DNA from 3 places in the Glutamicibacter sp. NPDC087673 genome. Region 3 is predicted to be linked to each of the others. Evidence: riboswitches for the same ligand, from Rfam matches in the RefSeq annotation. Region 3 holds a riboswitch; each other region holds the start of a gene.

Region 1 (3,271 bases), on a different contig from region 3:
ACGCCTTGGTCGGGCCGGCCATCGGAATCGGCCAGTAGCGCAGGTAAGCTGAGCCAATGCAGATTACCGTGCTGCGGGAAGAGGACCTTCGCCAAGCAGTTGAATTGTGGGAAGCAACCGGGCTGACTCGTCCGTGGAATGATGCGCTCGCCGACGCCCGACGGGCTTTGGCCGAGCCTACTTCCACGGTGCTGGCCATCGTTGAGAACGATCAACTCATGGCTACTGCGATGGTTGGCCATGATGGCCACCGAGGTTGGCTCTACTATGTTGCGGTGGATCCGTGCCGGCAGGGCAACGGCCTGGGAAGGGAGCTGGTGGATGCCGCTGTCCTGTGGCTGCGGGATCGCGGCGTGCCCAAGGTGCAGCTCATGGTCCGCGAGGAGAACTCTGCCGTCATCGATTTCTATGAACGACTGGGCTTCGAAGACCAGCACGTCGTGGTGCTGGGGAAGCGCCTGGACCGGCCTTAACGAAAAGAAAGTAGGTGGGGACGCCATTGTCCCCGCCTACTTGCGTTCTCTGCGGAACTGTTTACAGCACCACGGTGCCGGACTCGGTCTCAAAGGTAACCGACATGATGCCCGGAGTGCCATTCGGCGCTTCATATTGCATGGTGACAGCGCCCAAATTGACGTTCTGCGGCTGGCCCAGCCAATCCAGCACCCGTTCACGCGAGCCGGCAATGGCGATCTGGCTGATGGCGCCGGCAGGTTCCAGCGCCTTCGACGGATGCAGCTCCTCGGATCCTTCATCCCAGGAAATCAGGTACGGGCACTGCGGATCGGCGATCAGGCCCTTGATGCCAATCTGCTGCCAGGTCAGTTCGCGGCCATCAGGGAACTTCCGGTTGCCCGGCACCGACTTGCGGCCCAAGCGGTCCTCGGCACTGGATAGATCCTCCACCGAGACGCACCAGCCCATCCAGCCGCCGCCGAGCTCCGAACGGGCGCGAACCGCCTGTCCGAAGGGTGCCTTGTCGCTGGCCGGGTGGTTCAGGACTTCAACCACCTCCAGGTACTGGCCATGCTTGAGCGGGAAGATGACATTGCGTGTTCCGAATCGTGGATGCACGCCGCCCTTGACGAATTCCAGTCCGAGGGACTCGGAGATTCTTTCAGCGGTTGGCAACAGCCCGTCTGGGCCGCATGCATAACTTACGTGATCTAGCCTCATCATGTGCCCATCATGGCAACATGTGATGCGAGTCTCTACTTAGGCACACCTAAGTGCCGGGATGCTATCGAATACTCTGCGATGAACCTGCAATATTCGCGAAATATGACCGATTGAGTCCAATGACGAGCCCTTGCGTTGCAAAGATCTTCGGTTTTCGGGCAAACTGGTACCAGGTCATGAGTCCCAGTAACAAGCCCCGGCTTACTGGGCGGCAACCCTCCAACCGCGGTGGGGTGCCCCGGGTGAAGACCTGGCCCTTGAACGCACAAGGCATCAAGGACAAGCGCGGGTTACCCCTGGAAGTCGTCACGATATGGTGCTTCCTGTCGGTGTCTTTTCAGTGGCGTACCCCCATAGTCATGAAACGCTATTTGGAGGAAACCATGAGCAATAACTGGTCATTTGAAACCCGTCAGATCCACTCCGGCCAGACCCCGGATCCGACGACCGGAGCACGGGCTCTCCCGATTTTCCAAACCACCTCTTTCGTCTTCCCCAGCGCCCAGAGCGCTGCTGCACGTTTCGCGCTGCAGGAACTGGAGCCGATCTACACCCGTATCGGCAACCCGACCACCGACGCGGTGGAAACCCGCATCGCTGACCTGGAGGGCGGCGTTGGAGCACTGCTGCTCTCTTCGGGACAGGCTGCCACCACTTTCGCCATCTTGAATTTGGCCGAAGCCGGCGACCACCTGGTGGCCAGCCCCAGCCTGTACGGCGGAACCCAGAACCTGCTCAAGCACACGCTCAAGCGCCTGGGCATCGAGGTCACCTTCGTTGCCGACCCGGACAACCTGGATGATTGGCGTGCCGCGGTGCGTCCGAACACCAAGGCCTTCTTCGGGGAAACCATCTCCAATCCGCGACAGGACGTCCTGGACATCGAGGGCATCTCGGCGATCGCCCACGAAGCCGGCGTGCCGCTGCTGGTGGACAACACCCTGGCCACCCCGTACCTGATCCGCCCGATCGAGTGGGGCGCGGATATCGTGATCCATTCGGCCACCAAGTTCCTCGGCGGCCACGGCAATGCCATTGCCGGTGTCATCGTGGACTCGGGCAACTTCGACTTCGCCAAGGACGCCGACCGCTTCCCGGGCTTCAACACCCCGGACGAGTCCTACAACGGCCTGGTCTTCGCCCGCGACCTGGGTGTCAACGGCATCCTGGGCGCCAATCTGGCCTACATCCTCAAGGCCCGCGTGCAGTTGCTGCGCGATTTGGGTTCCTCGGTTGCGCCGTTCAACGCGTTCTTGATCGCACAGGGCCTGGAAACCTTGTCGCTGCGCATTGAACGCCACGGCCAGAATGCCGTAGAAGTTGCCAACTGGCTCGAAGCCCGCGAGGAAGTGCAGAAGGTCGCCTACGCAGGCCTGCAGTCTTCGCCATGGCATGAGCGTGCGCAGAAGTACAGCGATCAGGGCGCCGGCTCGATCATCGCGTTCGAACTGGAGGGCGGTTCGGAAGCCGGCCAGGCCTTCGTGGACGCACTGGTATTGCACTCCAATGTCGCGAACATCGGCGACGTGCGCTCATTGGTCATCCACCCGGCCTCCACCACCCATGCCCAGCTCTCCGAAGCTGAGCAGGTTGCGGCCGGCGTGAGCCCGGGACTGGTGCGGCTGAGCGTCGGACTGGAGAATATCAAGGATATTCTGGCCGATCTGGAACTGGGCTTCCAAGCTGTTGCAGCCCTCGAGAACAAGGAACTGCAGGAAACCCTCTAGGCATGGCATCCATTGTGACTACTGAAGATACTCTGCGCGCCGAAGAGCTCGCCGGCGGGCAAGACGGCATTTTGCGCCGTAAGTCCGTGGGGGAGCACCACTTCGAATTCGGTGGATTCCTTCCGGACGTGGTGCTGGCCTATGAAACGTGGGGGACGCTAGCAGCTGATGGCTCCAACGCGGTGCTGGTGATGCATGCGCTCACCGGTGACGCCCACGTTGCGCAAGGCGATTCGCAAAGCGCCGGCTGGTGGGAAGAGCTCGTAGGTCCCGGAGCCACGGTTGACACCAATGAGTACTTTGTCGTGTCCATCAACATGGTGGGTGGTTGCAATGGTTCCACCGGCCCCTCGTCCTTGGGCGAC
Region 2 (3,271 bases), on a different contig from region 3:
ACGCTACCGGTGCTCGCGTGGTGCCGATGGTGCTGATCGGCAAGGACTATTGGACTAGGGATCTGCCTGCTTGGCCGCTGCTTCAGGCCCTGGCCAAGGACCGTGTCATGGAACAGAAGATTGCTCTGGTGGAAACCGCCGAAGAAGCGATGGAGTTCATCCAGAGCATGCAAACCCTGCGCCGGCGTACCCGGCGGCCGGAGAACAGCTAGAGCACGGCATGGAAAATGCCGGTACAGCCAAAGCTGTACCGGCATTCGATTCGCAGCAGGCTGCTATCCGATGCTGACGTCGAAGATCAGGCCCAAGCAGTAGGTTATGGCCGCTGCGCCCCAGCCGATGGCTAGCTGGCGCAGGCCGCGCTTGAGCGGGGAGGCCCCGGAAAGCAGTCCCACGATCCCTCCGGTGATCATCAGGGCCACGCCCACCAGGACTACCGAGACGATGATCGCGGTCATGCCGGACAGGCCAAGGATATACGGCAGGATCGGCACCACAGCACCGGAAGCAAAGAGGAAGAACGAGGTGGCCGCCGCACCGGTGGCCGAACCCAGCTCCTGGTGCTCCTTCTCAAGTTCTTCGCCGCGACCCTCTGGGTTCAGCGAGAAGTCGGGGTTGCAATCGCAGGTGAACAGGCCCATGCGTTCGGCGGCCCGGTGCTCGGCATCTTCATCGCTCATGCCGCGGGCCTTATAGATTAGCAGCAGCTCGTTGGCGTCCAGATCAAGGTTCGGGGCCGCTGTCAGCGTGACCTGGGTTGGGCGTGAAGCTGTCAGCAGCTCGCGCTGGGAACGCACCGAAACGTATTCGCCAGCTGCCATGGACAGTGCACCGGCCAGCAAGCCGGCAATGCCGGAGAACAGCACGAAGGTCGCTGAAACACCGGTCGCACCGATGCCCATGATCAAAGCGAGATTGGAAACCAGCCCGTCGTTGGCGCCGAAGACCGCAGCACGGAAGTTGCCCGAAAGGCGCGCACGGCCTGCTGTAGCAAGCGCGCGAACGACTTCTTCGTGGACCTGTTCGTCGGCCGCCATCTGCGCGGTGGCGTCCTTGTCATCGCGGTAGGGCGAACTGCTCTCGGAGCGCTGGGCCATGGCCAGGACGAAGACCGAACCGAAATGCAATGCCAGGAAACGCAGCATGGTGCGGCGCAGCGACGGGCGGACTTCCTTGACATGTTCGCCGAGCAGGACGCGCCAGTGGGATTCGTGGCGTGCTTCCGCCTCTGCCAGGCCCAGCAGGATTTGCCGTTCCTGCCCGGTTTTCTTTTCCGCGAGGGCCCGGTAGATGGAGCCTTCTGCGACTTCATCAGCGAGATACTTGCGCCATCGCTGGATCTGCGCTTTGGTAGGTTCGGTTGCTGAGTGCTGTGGCATCGCGAAGATGACTCTCCTGGAACATGGAGTTTCCCAATGAAACCCGTGGATCGGATCAACTACCCAGTTTAGTCAGGGCTCCTGCACTTGGGAATTTGGCAAGACTAAAAGCAAATCGCTTGCCCGCAGGATCTCCGGCGACTGGCACCACCAGCAGCAATTCAGATGTGGCCGGATCGAAGGTCGGCCGGCGGGCACAACGAGCAATGAGCTGTTCGAGCCTGAGCGGATCTGCAACGTAGCGGGTGCGCCAGCGGCCTTCGGCCTTGAACTGCACTTGGCCGGTCTGGCGGTCGATGACGGGCAGAATCGGATATGCCATGGGACGTCAACTCTCTTGCGAGCTCTTGCCCGTGCACCTGTTGATGCGCGGACCGCTTCCTCATCCGAACCACCCATGAACTTGGGGTTGGTGCGCGGCCAGTCGGAGCTTGGCGCCGCGTCTCGTGAAGCAACATTTCCGATGGTACCGCCGGCGGCAGGGCCCGGTGAAGTCAGAATGCGTAATATGACTGCGGGTCAGCTGCCCGGGGCAAAGGCATCGGCCAGTTGCTGCAGCTTCTCGCGTTGTTCCGCCCATTGCCCAGCGGTGTAATCGGGCAGCAAATCCAGTTGCGCGGTCCAGCCAGCACGGCCATCGAGCTGCTCGCGAATAATGTCCAAATGCCCTGCATGGCGGGAGGTCTCGGCGAGCGCATGGATGAGCAGGTGATCCAATGTGGTATTCCCGGCTGGCCCCCACCACGGTACCTCTACGGGGCTGTCCAGGGGCAGGGTGCTGATGGCCTCATCGGCGAAGGCGATGGCTTTCCGATAGAGGCCGATCAGCTGTTGCGCGCGCATGTCTGCTGGCGGAAGGAAATCCGCGTCGGGATCATGCGGAGCTATGAACTCGCGAACGTAGCGGTCATTGGCCTTGCGCTTGAGGCAGGTGCCGAAATATTCGTATTCATTGATCGCCAAATGGTGCAGTACACCCAGAATATGGGTGCCCGTAGGGGTGAGCGGGGTGCGGGCCAGGTGCTCGGCGAGGCCTTCTGCCTTGAAGATCGCATTCTCGCGTGCGTCGTTCAGGTACCCGCAGAGCTTGTCCTTGGTGCTGTCCATGGACAGAGTCTAGTGACCGTGGTGGGTCCGCGGTAGGGGCGCCGTGTGTTTACCATTGGTAAACTTGCCCCGCAGGCCTTGAAGCCAAAGTGGTTGCGGTTGTAGTTGCTGCAAAAAACGTCGATGGAGCCAAACGATGAAAACCTTGCCAGTTGAACCAACCGGTGCTGCGATCAACATCGGTGCGAGGCTGCGCGGGGTGCGCCAGACCCAGCGCATGACCATTGACCAGGTCGCCGAGCTATCCGGACTGACCAAAGGTTTCCTCTCACGTGTCGAGCGCGACCTGACCAGCCCTTCGGTTTCGACCCTTTTGCGGTTGTGCGAAGTGCTGGGCATGGAAGTAGGTACCCTCTTCGAGGTTCCAGAAACGAAACTGGTCCGCCTGGAGCAGGCTCCCCGTGTTTCCCTGGGCGGCGACGGCATCACGGAGCAGCTGGTTACGCCACGCAGCGAGAAGCGGGTGCAGATGATTCGCGCTGAGATTGCGCCCAAGGGCACCGGTGAAGCAGAACTGTATTCGGTGGATTGCGAGCTGGAAGTGCTGCACGTGATCGCGGGAAAATTCATCCTGGTATTGCCAGATCAGCGCGTAGACCTCGAAGCAGGCGATACGATAACCTTCCCCGGGCGTGAACCGCATAGCTGGGAAAACGATTCTGATGAGGTAGCTGTGGTTACCTGGACGCTGATCCTCTCATGACGCCAAGCCCATGCGCCTGCTGCCAGGGCACGGCATGAGCGGTGCGGCTGCGCGTTCGTCTGCGGGGAGATGAACCGCGTAT
Region 3 (3,271 bases):
GCGGTAATCATGCCAACGCCTTGGCGGGCGAGCTTCGCGGCCCGGTCCGGGCCATCGAGGGCATCCCACTCATCCTGGTACTCGCACACCGTGTACGGTCCGTAGACCTCGGTGAGGCCATATACATGGACTACCTCGATACCCAGCTTCTGCAGCTTGGAGATGATTGCCGGGGACGGGGGAGCACCTGCGGTGGTGATGCGCAGTGGCGCATCGAGCTGGTGGGCGCGGGTGGAGTCGGCGATGATGGAGCAGACGGTCGGAGCGCCGCACAAGTGGGTGGTTCCAAGATCCTCGATGGCATCCCAAACGGAATCTTCGCGCACGCCGCGCAGGCACAGGTGCGTTCCTCCCGCTGCGGTGACGGCCCATGGAGTGCACCAGCCGTTGCAGTGGAACATCGGCAGGGTCCACAAGTAGCGGGTCTTGGCGGTGAAGCCCTGGTGGTGCGCTTCGCCCAACGAGTTCAGGTAGCTGCCGCGGTGCGAGTAGAGCACGCCCTTCGGCTTGCCGGTGGTGCCCGACGTGTAATTGAGAGTGATCGGAGCCCGCTCATCGGCGATGGCGTAGGGAAGTCTTTCATCCGAGGCTTGTGCGATTAGCTCGTCCAAGGTGGCGTCCACGGGCACGTCCGGACGTTCTCCGGCGTACTGGTCATCGGTGATCTCGATGAGCGCCTCCAGCGTTGGGTTATCGCGGCGCAGGGTCTTCGTGTTTTCCAGCAGCTCTGTGTCGGCAAGCATCAGCTTGGCAGCAGAATGATCAATGATGTATTGCAGCTCGTGGGCCGAGAGTCGGGTGTTCAGGGCAACGAGGACTGCGCCTGCCAGCGGTACGGCGTAATGCGCCATGAGCATTTCGGGAGTATTCGGTGCCAGCACGGCCACGCGGTCGCCCGGCTCAATGCGAGCCTTCAGCGCCTGGGCAAAGCGGTGCACCCGTGCTTCGAATTCTTCATAGGAGAAGCTGCGAGTTCCATGGATGACGGCGGTCTTCTTCGGATAGGCCTCGGCTGTGCGTTCCAAGAAACGCAGTGGGGTCAATTCTGAATGGTTTGCCTGAATCTCTACCATGGTGTGGCTATTCCTCAATCGTCATCGATGGTTACGGAGAACAATAAGCAGGAGTGTGACTCAATGCACTCCATGACCAATAGTGGCATGAACCTCAGCGTCATGCCGGGAAACCAAGTTTCATTACGGTGGGCGGTAGGGAATTCGCGCCAGGGCCCCGAGCCCAGGGGAGGAGTTAGTGTTCTGCCGAATCAAGAGCGGCGGAAGCCTGCTGCGATCATGGGGCCGAAGCGTTCAAGAAGCGCGGCGTATGGCGAATAAAAGACTGCCCAAGGACTTCTGGCGGGGCCTTGGATCGAATATTGCGTCGAATATTGCGATTTGCGAAGTGAAATGTTTGACGGCTGTTCGTCATGAGCCATATCGTTTTAAACAGAATCAAGAGCATCAGCTATAAGCCCTGGCTTGCTGATCGGCAACCCTCTCAACGGTAGTGGGGTGCTCCAGGTGAGGATTCGGTTCCACGCAAAATGTGCTGGAACAAGTACCGCACACGGCGCGGAACTTCAGCCCAAGCGGCTTCGAGTAACGAGAAGCCAATGCTTGCAGGCTACTGCGCGGTGGGCAAGACCCAAAGGAATCGAGCCATGTCATTGAATCTTGAACTTGACCCGTTGACCCTGCGCAAGGTTTTCGCTCAGCATCCATCAGGGGTAGCCGCCCTCTGTGCAGAACTGGATGGCGTGAAGACCGGAATTGTCGCTTCATCGTTTACCGTGGGAGTTTCCCTCGAACCTGCACTGGTGATGTTCGCCGTGCAGAAGTCCTCGAACACTTGGCCAAAGCTGCGCGAAGCTGGCCGCATTGGCGTCTCAGTGCTGAGCGAACGCAATGATGGTGTCTGCGCTCAGATTGCGTCGAAAAATGGCGACCGGTTCCGCGGAATCGATACCTATTCCTCGGACCAGGGCGCGCTCTTCGTCAACGACTCCACGTTGTGGCTGGAGACTTCGATCTACAACGAGGTCGAAGCGGGGGATCACTGGGTAGTCCTGATGGAAGTCCACGGGCACCGCACCTCCGAGCACTCGCCACAGATCTTCCATGATTCGCGGTTCCATTCGCTGCCGATTCCTGAGCTCGTATAAGCGCTTCGCATCTTCCAAAGCTCCGGCCAGATCAAATCATCGATCTGGCCGGAGCTTTTTGAATTCCGGTTAGGCGGGTTGAGCCGTTCCCCGCAGCCCTCGACACCGGCAATGCCCGTTCTCTCTCGCCACCCTGAAGACGTGGCAAGATGGCTGGCAATCTCATGGCCTGCCATCTTGGGCCAGCTGCCCCAGGCATTTGGCGATAACCTCGTCATCAAAGTATCTGTCGCGAGAAACCTTGAACTCGCCATATCCGCCACCCGCCTGGGCCGTCGAACAGAACCGCGCAGGTAGCTCATGGATCCTCGCTGCACGCTGGACCAGAGTGGCAGCGAATTGCCGGCAACCCTCGGATGGGGTTTCCGAGCCATGCAAAGGCTGCGCATCACAAATGAAACCGGCGCTTTATGGGGTCTTCACTGGCGCGCGTCGCGGACGCGAAGTGGCGAGAGTGCGCCGGCAGCCCAGTCGCTGATCCAGGTTCGCCCGCCGAGTCGTTGCACACATTAAGTTATCCACCGCCCCCGAACGCAGAAACCCTAGCCGATTGTGGACTACTGGAAGATCCGGCCTTGCTGGCGAATTTAATCCACGGTGACTTAGGGTTTTGTAAATTCACCAGTATCCACAAGGTTATCCACAAAACTGTGGACAAGACGTGGGCAAATGTGTACAAAGGGTGAAAAACCCCGGGAACTGGGCGATTAAGGGTGTTGATAACCTTGGGTCGGTTGGCGTGAGCTTCAATGAATTAAGTTTCTGTCCACAGGTGTGCGAATACAAACAACCAAGTCAATAGATATTAATGATACGTAGAGTGGGGTAATCCACAGAGTTCTCCCCAGACTGTGAACAGGGAACTCCACAGGTAGAGGAGTGTTATCCACATATTCTGTGGATAATGAGGTTTACGCCTGTTAATAACAGCCCTAGTGTTGGGTTCGGGAGAGAAATATCCACAGGCGCCTGACATCCAAATGTCCGTATCGACTGACACGATGAAGCGTTGCCATGAGGCAAGGATAATTTTTCCCAGCGGGTCAATAGGGGATGGAAGTGTCTGCAATGAGTGCTGAGCCGGTTTACGAAGGACGAGATTCCGACGCA

The links. Region 3 has a riboswitch for S-adenosylmethionine ahead of ACIOTL_RS03625 (flavin reductase family protein). Riboswitches for the same ligand answer to the same signal wherever they lie in the genome.
Region 1: another riboswitch for S-adenosylmethionine. It lies ahead of ACIOTL_RS11280 (bifunctional o-acetylhomoserine/o-acetylserine sulfhydrylase); the one in region 3 lies ahead of ACIOTL_RS03625 (flavin reductase family protein).
Region 2: another riboswitch for S-adenosylmethionine. It lies ahead of ACIOTL_RS16165 (hypothetical protein); the one in region 3 lies ahead of ACIOTL_RS03625 (flavin reductase family protein).

The regions. Positions count from the first base shown of each region.
Region 1 is NZ_JBIUWB010000004.1:237,064-240,334, forward strand. It holds gene ACIOTL_RS11265 (CPBP family intramembrane glutamic endopeptidase) at 1-38, shown strand, start outside; gene ACIOTL_RS11270 (GNAT family acetyltransferase) at 57-473, shown strand; gene ACIOTL_RS11275 (VOC family protein) at 535-1,179, opposite strand; SAM riboswitch class IV at 1,352-1,471, shown strand; gene ACIOTL_RS11280 (bifunctional o-acetylhomoserine/o-acetylserine sulfhydrylase) at 1,563-2,906, shown strand; gene ACIOTL_RS11285 (homoserine O-acetyltransferase) at 2,909-3,271, shown strand, end outside.
Region 2 is NZ_JBIUWB010000007.1:96,755-100,025, reverse strand. It holds gene ACIOTL_RS16175 (LOG family protein) at 1-212, shown strand, start outside; gene ACIOTL_RS16170 (VIT1/CCC1 transporter family protein) at 276-1,379, opposite strand; gene ACIOTL_RS16165 (hypothetical protein) at 1,435-1,701, opposite strand; SAM riboswitch class IV at 1,718-1,831, opposite strand; gene ACIOTL_RS16160 (DinB family protein) at 1,899-2,486, opposite strand; gene ACIOTL_RS16155 (helix-turn-helix domain-containing protein) at 2,623-3,189, shown strand.
Region 3 is NZ_JBIUWB010000001.1:774,933-778,203, reverse strand. It holds gene ACIOTL_RS03630 (long-chain-fatty-acid--CoA ligase) at 1-1,073, opposite strand, end outside; SAM riboswitch class IV at 1,450-1,566, shown strand; gene ACIOTL_RS03625 (flavin reductase family protein) at 1,661-2,161, shown strand; gene dnaB (replicative DNA helicase) at 3,230-3,271, shown strand, end outside.